One region of the Leeia speluncae genome, then DNA from elsewhere that is predicted to be linked to it. Evidence: predicted binding sites of a transcription regulator. Region 1 holds the regulator's gene; the other holds the start of a gene.
The links. The regulator sigma-54, encoded in region 1, starts transcription at its own class of promoters, with help from an activator protein. The targets are predictions, from matches to a motif close to CTGGCACGCTTCATGCTT.
Positions count from the first base shown of each region.

Region 2: glnA (type I glutamate--ammonia ligase) is a predicted target of sigma-54. The motif match lies at 2,309-2,326, and genes of this name have one in related genera.

Region 1 is NZ_JAJBZT010000004.1:238,097-242,111, forward strand. Features, by position in the region: gene lptA (lipopolysaccharide transport periplasmic protein LptA) at 1-398, shown strand, start outside; gene lptB (LPS export ABC transporter ATP-binding protein) at 405-1,136, shown strand; gene LIN78_RS09035 (RNA polymerase factor sigma-54) at 1,140-2,564, shown strand; gene hpf (ribosome hibernation-promoting factor, HPF/YfiA family) at 2,612-2,947, shown strand; gene LIN78_RS09045 (PTS sugar transporter subunit IIA) at 3,168-3,620, shown strand; gene hprK (HPr(Ser) kinase/phosphatase) at 3,623-4,015, shown strand, end outside.
Region 2 is NZ_JAJBZT010000005.1:301,323-305,337, reverse strand. Features, by position in the region: gene LIN78_RS11215 (ankyrin repeat domain-containing protein) at 1-796, opposite strand, end outside; gene aroE (shikimate dehydrogenase) at 793-1,614, opposite strand; gene LIN78_RS11205 (rhodanese-like domain-containing protein) at 1,620-2,072, opposite strand; gene glnA (type I glutamate--ammonia ligase) at 2,412-3,821, shown strand; gene LIN78_RS11195 (DUF4124 domain-containing protein) at 3,966-4,015, shown strand, end outside.

The DNA.
Region 1 (4,015 bases):
AAGGGAATGTCATTATCACTCAGGGAACACTACGACTTCGCGCGGATCGCATAGATGTACAAAGCGATAAGGCGGGCAAAATGTTGGCGCAAGCCTATGGTAAGCCAGTGACCTTTCGCCAAAAGCAAGATCAAGTAGATGAATATATTGAGGCGCAAGCGTCTAGAATTGATTACGACAGTGGCAAAAATCAATTAAAACTGACCGGCGATGCGCGTGTAAAACGTGGTGGCGATGAACTTCGCGGTGCGGTTATTTTTTATGATGCGGTCAGTCAGCAATACTCTGTGCAAGGAAGCCCTGCAACCGGCGGTAAATCTGGCGGGCGTGTGCATGCCGTTATCCAGCCGAAAACTGCAACCACTAACGATGCAGCAAAACCTAGTACGACACCTTAAGTTGGAATGAGCGAAATGAGTCATTTGCGTGCTGAACAATTACAAAAAAGATATCGCTCCAGAACGGTTGTTCAGGATGTGTCGCTAGAAGTGGCGAGTGGTGAAGTGGTGGGGCTACTCGGGCCGAATGGCGCGGGTAAAACCACTAGTTTCTACATGATTGTAGGTTTGGTCCCCGCAAATGGTGGCGATGTCTATTTAGATGGGAAAAGTATTGGGCGTTGGCCAATCCATAAGCGCGCAAGAGCTGGGCTTGGTTATTTACCCCAGGAAGCTTCTATTTTTCGTCGAATGACTGTGGCTGAAAATGTGCTTGCAGTGCTTGAATTGCATATTAAAGATCGTGAAGCGCGTCAAAAAAGACTGACAGAATTATTGGAAGAACTGCATGTAGATCACCTACGTGATCAGCCCGCAATTAGCTTGTCTGGTGGTGAGAGAAGACGAGTGGAGATTGCGCGCGCCTTAGCGAGCGAGCCAAAGTTTATCTTATTAGACGAGCCATTTGCTGGTGTCGACCCGATTGCTGTGATTGATATTCAACGAATTATCAATTTCTTAAAAGAAAAAGGAATTGGCGTATTGATTACGGACCACAATGTGCGCGAAACACTTGGTATTTGCGATCGTGCCTACATCATTGCAGATGGTAAGGTATTAGCCACCGGTGCTCCATCCGATATTGTGGATAATGAAGCGGTAAGACGTGTGTATCTTGGCGAACAGTTCCGGTTATAACACATGAAACCAGGCTTACAGCTCAAACTCTCTCAGCAACTCACGCTGACCCCTCAGCTGCAGCAATCTATTCGATTGTTGCAGTTATCTACACAAGATCTGCAACAAGAGTTAGAGCAGTTTATGGAGTTAAATCCACTACTTGAAAGGGTTGATGGATTTGAGTCTGGCAATGGAGATGAATCTAGCTACGCTGAGGCTGGCGAGAGTAGTGCGACTGACTCAACAAATACAGAAGAGTGGCAGGCTGCTGGAGAGGCGCTAGATGAGCTTAGCTGGCAGCAATCCTCTGGCAGCAGTGATGATGACGAAGAGATTCCGGCGGGCGATCAGGTAGAGATACATCCTTCCTTACGTGAACACCTCATTGCGCAATTAGGTGAGATGCATCTATCGGATAGAGATAAACTCCTCGCCTTTTTAGTGATTGAATCCTTAGATGATGATGGTTTCTTCGCTTCTGAGTGGGAAGAGCTTGCTGCCATGTGTCCAGAAGACTGGGAGGAGGCGGTTGAAGAGGAGGAGTGGCGAATTGCCCTTCATCATGTTCAACATTTTGATCCCGCAGGTGTCGGTGCGAGAAATCTGAGCGAATGTCTCGATTTGCAATTGCTACGTATGCCGGATTCACCAATGGTAAAACTAGCCCGAACAATTGTTACACAACATTTGGACTTGTTAGGCGCAAGGGATTACACTAAATTAAAAAAGAGGCTAACCACAAACGATGATCAACTCAGAGAGGCGCAATCACTCATTTCTGGATTAGATCCTAGACCAGGACGGGCATTTTCAGAAGAAAAAGCAGCCTATATCGTCCCAGATGTGATCGTCGTCAAAGAAAAAGGTCAGTGGGTAGCGCATCTTAATAGTGACGCTGTACCAAAAATCCGTGTTAATCAAATGTATGCCAATATATTAGGGCGACAGCGCGGTGGAGATGGAAAAGGGCTTCAAGAACAGTTGCAAGAAGCCCGCTGGATGATTAAGAATATCCAACAACGGTTTACAACCATATTGCGTGTTACTCGGGCAATTGTTGCTCGACAAGCAAAATTTTTTGAATATGGCGAAGTTGGCATGTCTCCGCTAGTATTAAGAGAGATAGCTGATGAATTAGATTTGCATGAATCGACGGTTTCTCGGGTTACTAATCAAAAATATATGATGACCCCTAGAGGAATTTTTGAACTAAAGTACTTTTTTGGTAGTCGATTAGATACAGACACTGGTGGTGCTTGTTCTGCAACAGCAATACGGGCACTGATTAAGCAGTTGATTCAAGCGGAGGATTCAAACAAACCACTAAGTGATAGTCAGTTATCTGACATGCTTGCCAATCAAGGGGTTATTGTTGCGCGAAGAACCGTAGCTAAGTATCGCGAAGCAATGCAAATCCCTCCAGTAAACTTACGCAAAGCGTTGTAACGAAATAACCAAAATAGCGGTATTCGTGTTAATACAGGAGAAACACCATGAATCTGACCATGAGCGGCCATCATCTGGAAATTACCCCAGCTATCCGTGAATACATGACAACAAAGCTCGCCAAGGTCACTCGTCATTTTGACAATGTTATTGATATCAATGTCATCATGACTGTAGAGAAACTGGTGCAGAAAGTAGAAGCAACTTTGCATGTGCGTGGAAATGACATTTTTGCAGAATCAACTCATGCTGATTTGTATGCTGCTATTGATGCATTGATTGATAAGTTAGACCGTTTGGTTCTTAAACATAAGGAAAAACGTTCAGAAAAGCGTCATGAAGGTGGTCACCGTCATTTGAATGAACAACTGGCCGAAGAATAAAGTTTCAACGGTAAAATGCGATGGTTAATTTGTTTTCGCATGAGAATGAATCATCTATTGCGTAAAAACAGCGAGACTCTGATGTCTCGCTGTTTTTCTATGTATAATCTGTTTCCGCTAAGGTCTATACTGTAGTTAAGGTATAGCTGAATATTGACAGAATTATCGATGCCGCAGTCGTAGGAAATAAAAAACAGAATACGCCTGCAGGATGAAAAGTATGAGTTTTATTCGCAAAATTCTCACTGTGGATCATGTTTTTCTTGATCTAGATGTTAGCAGTAAGAAACGCATTTTTGAGCAAGTTGGGCTAGTTGCTGAAAATGATTTTCAAATTGCTAGAAGCAAAGTCTACGATGCTTTATTTGATCGGGAAAAATTAGGGTCTACAGGATTAGGCCAAGGTGTTGCCATTCCGCATGGACGCATCAAGGGACTGAAAGAGGCGGCTGGTTTCTTTGTCCGATTAAAAGAGCCTATTCCGTATGATGCCCCAGATGGCAAACCTGTTCGTTTGTTATTTGTCTTGCTAGTTCCTGATCATGCGAGTGAATTGCATTTACAAATTCTTGGTGAATTGGCTGAATTATTTTGTAGCCGTACGCTAAGAGAGCAATTGTTAATTGAGACTGATCCTGCAAAACTTTTTGAATTACTAGGTGGACAAGTATAACTATGCCCCAGATAAGTGTTCAGCAGTTATTTGATGATAATAGAGATAAACTTGCCATCGTTTGGGTTGCTGGCCTTGGTGCTGCAGAAAAAGTAATCTCTAACGATGATGAAGCAGATAGATCTTCGCTAGCACTAGTTGGACATTTAAACTTTATCCACCCAAACCGAATACAAGTCTTAGGTATTGCCGAAATGGAATACCTAAGAAGTCTGAATTTCCCTTCCTTACACGCATCAATCACCCGATTGTTCGCGAGCCCGATGGCCGCGATGATAGTCGCCAATGGTGAGCAAGTACCGCCTATTCTGGCGGAGTTTTGTGAAAAGCATCACGTGCCTCTTTTTTCTTCTCCTGAACACAGTCCATACTTGATGGATGTGTTGCGCGGATAT
Region 2 (4,015 bases), on a different contig from region 1:
CTTTGCTTAAGGTGTTGGCTAATTGAAAATAATGCTCCGCCGTTTGCGGATTTTGTGACAAGACGGTTGAAATTATCGCCGCACTATCTTCTAACTGATTGCAGTCATCCGATGCCATTAGTGCGCTGCCCGCCTTCTCTAATAGTGATGCAGGAATATTCGTTGCTCTCCAATTAATCCCTTGTCGAAGAAGTGGGATATCGCTCGTGAATTGTTTTTGCGTCAGATTCATTACCGACTGTTTCCACTCGTAAGTGCGAGTTTCCACTTGGTTATCTAGTGCGATGAGTCGATAAGACGCAGGCAAATATTTTTCATGAATGAGATCTTGCAATAAGGGTAGATAATTTTGCTCAAGAAAAATACCCGCGGTGTCTTTCTGTTCAGGGGCAATTTGTGCTTGATGCCCAAGTTCATCAAAATACCAATTGTTGATTGGGGTATCTGTTGTCGATGCTGGGCAAAGATTGCTTTGTACGACTAATAGGTGGCTGGTGCTGGAAGCGCGATAAATGGTCGGGCAATTTTCATTGATGCCACTTAATGGTGCAGATTGCCAGACGCGTTCAGATCCATTAAATCGGCTGAAAAAATAGAGGTGATGCCCAAAGCGGGTTAGTGCAAATGAGCCATTTTTCTCAGCAAGAACGGCAATGACTTTTTCCTGTTCGGCAATAGGCAGTTTTTCTGCCTGTGCGCCGGTGAGGATTATATCTAAGTCAAACGCTTGGAGCGATTGGCAACTCAGCAGGGAAGTGATGAATATTAGCCAAGCGCCAAGTCGTTTGCTATTCATGTAGATGGTCTTAATGTCTCAAAAACAGAGGTGGTTGGTGGACGAACATGTCGCCAAACATAAAAGGCTTCGGCTGCTTGTTCAATCAGCATCCCAATACCATCAATCGTTTTTTTTGCGCCAGCCGTTGCTGCTTGTTGCATAAAAATGGTGGGCTCAGCGGCGTACATCATGTCGTAAGCTAATTCGCACGCTTCAAAGACGGTTGTTGGTAAGGGAAGCTTTTCTGCAGATAAGCTGCTAGAAGATGCGTTGATGATAATATCATAATGCTCGGTGAGTTCATCAAAGCCAATGCCACTTACTATCTCGCTCTTGCAGAGTTCGGCTAACTCTTCGGCCTTCGCTTTTGTACGGTTTACAATCACAAGCTTACCAGGCTGCTCATCTAGAATAGGGCCTAATGCTCCGCGAGATGCTCCACCTGCGCCTATCAGTAGTACGCGTTTACCTGTTAGCGAAGTTGCTTGATTAATAGTGATGTCACGCACTAAGCCCGCACCATCGGTGTTGTCCCCAATCACGCCGGTGTCGGAGAAGTGAAGAGTGTTCACCGCGCCAGCTAATTGAGCCCGCTCGGTTAACCGGCCTTGTGTGGCAGCATATTCAAATGCTTCCAGCTTAAAAGGGACAGTGATATTTAGTCCACAGCCACCCGTAGACTTGAATAAATCTATCTCTTTTAGAAAACCATCTAATGGTGCTAATAGTCGGTCGTAAGTTAGATCTTGATTCGTCGCTTTAGCAAAAATTGCATGGATAATCGGCGATTTGCTATGTGCAATCGGGTTGCCAACAACGGCATAGCGGTCTGTCATTTTGCTTATCCCTGAATCCATGGCAACTGATGCGCTTTCCAGCCATTGACTTTGCCACGATGGCCTTCGCTATCTTTATCGCCTTCAAAGCCTTCTAAAATATTGTATGCGGCGCTATAACCGTGCTGCTGAGCAAGTGCAGCTGCATCGTGAGAGCGCGCGCCGGTGCGGCATAAAAATAATACGATATTTTCAGCATCAACTTGGCGTTTCAATTGTTCTAGAAAATGCGGGTTAGGCACCATTCCTGGAAAGGTCTTCCATTCAATCTCTACGGCGCTAGGTACTCTGCCGACAAAGTTCCATTCTGCAGAAGTACGTACATCCACAATTTTGATGTTTGGAAGGGCATGCAGTAATTGGTGTGCTTCTTTGGGTTCTACCGCCCCCGCATAGGGTAGGTTTAGCTGTTCAGCTCTTTTTTTTGCCAATAGTAATATTTGATTGCTTTCACTCATCTTCACTTCCTCTTCATCAGACGGTAGTAGGCCGATTCGATAGTTGCCAATACTGGACAATATTTACAATAGATATTCTCGCACAGGCTTTGCATTCAGCGTACACTAATTGACCGACAGGATGCGAGGCGCACTGTTTTGGTGCGTTGATTTTTAAGGGGCACCAATGCTGTGCGGGACGGTTTGCAGCTTCGCGTTAACGCGCCCTGTTTTGGTAAGTTTTCGACATTTTGGTGCTGGCATGTTTTGTGCTTGCATATGGCACGAGCAAATAAGTGTGCTAATTTCTTTTTGCTGTGCTGATATCATCACGAGTTTATCAATTTTTAGGAGAACGTAATGGCTGTAGCCGACGTACTAAAACTCATCCAAGAAAATGGTGTTAAATTTGTTGACCTGCGCTTTACCGATACACGCGGCAAAGAGCAGCACGTAACTGTTCCAGCTCACGTTGTTGACGAAGACTGGTTCGACCACGGCCACGCATTCGATGGTTCTTCTATCGCTGGCTGGAAAGGCATTCAAGCTTCTGACATGCTTTTGGCGCCAGATGCAAACTCTGCACGTCTAGATCCATTCTTTGACGAACCAACCGTATTCATGACATGTGACGTTATCGAACCAGCTGATGGCAAAGGTTACGATCGCGATCCACGTTCTATCGCTAAACGCGCTGAAGCTTACTTAAAAGCATCAGGTATTGGTGATACCGCATTCTTCGGTCCAGAACCAGAATTCTTCATTTTTGATGGCGTACGTTACGACATCTCTATGTCTGGCTGCTTCGTAGAAATCGAATCTGAAGAAGGCGCATGGTCTTCTTCTAAGAAATACGAAGGTGGTAACTCTGGTCACCGTCCAGCTGTTAAAGGCGGTTACTTCCCAGTTCCTCCAGTCGACAGCTTGCACGACATCCGTGCGCAAATGGTATTGATCCTAGAAGAACTAGGCATTCCAGTTGAAGTGTTCCACCACGAAGTGGCTACCGCTGGTCAATGTGAAATCGGTACTAAATTCTCTACCTTGGTAGAGCGCGCAGACTGGACTCAAACATTGAAGTACGTTGTTCACAACGTAGCTCACCAGTACGGCAAAACCGCTACATTTATGCCAAAACCAATCGTTGGTGACAACGGTTCAGGTATGCACGTTCACCAGTCTATCTGGAAAGACGGCAAAAACTTGTTCGCTGGTAACGGCTATGCAGGCTTGTCAGAAACCGCATTGTTCTACATTGGCGGTATCATCAAGCACGCTAAAGCATTGAACGCGATTACTAACCCTGGTACCAACTCTTACAAGCGTCTAGTTCCACACTACGAAGCACCTGTAAAATTGGCTTACTCTGCTAAAAACCGTTCTGCTTCTATCCGTATTCCACACGTGGCATCTGATAAAGCACGTCGTATCGAAACTCGCTTCCCAGATCCATTGGCAAACCCATACATGTGTTTTGCTGCATTGATGATGGCGGGTCTAGATGGTATCCAGAACAAGATTCATCCTGGCGATCCAGCAGACAAGAACTTGTACGACTTGCCTCCAGAAGAAGACAAACTAATCCCAACAGTTTGTGCAAGCCTAGAAGAAGCATTGGCTGCATTGGATGCAGACCGTGAGTTCTTGACTCGTGGTGGCGTATTCAGCAACGACTTTATTGACGCATACATCGAATTGAAGATGGATGAAGTTAACAAAACTCGTATGACTACTCACCCAGTAGAATTCCAAATGTACTACAGCCTATAATCTGGTTTGTAAGACATGTTGGTCTAAAAACCCCCTGAATTTTCAGGGGGTTTTTTATTTGTAAAGGTTGTTCGATACGCTTGCGATCGGTTTGCTATTGGCATAAACTGGAAAGTCCCAGAAATTGAATGTGATGGTGCAGACATGAAAAAACTACTACTCGTCGGCCTGCTGCTTAGCCCGGCAGTCATGGC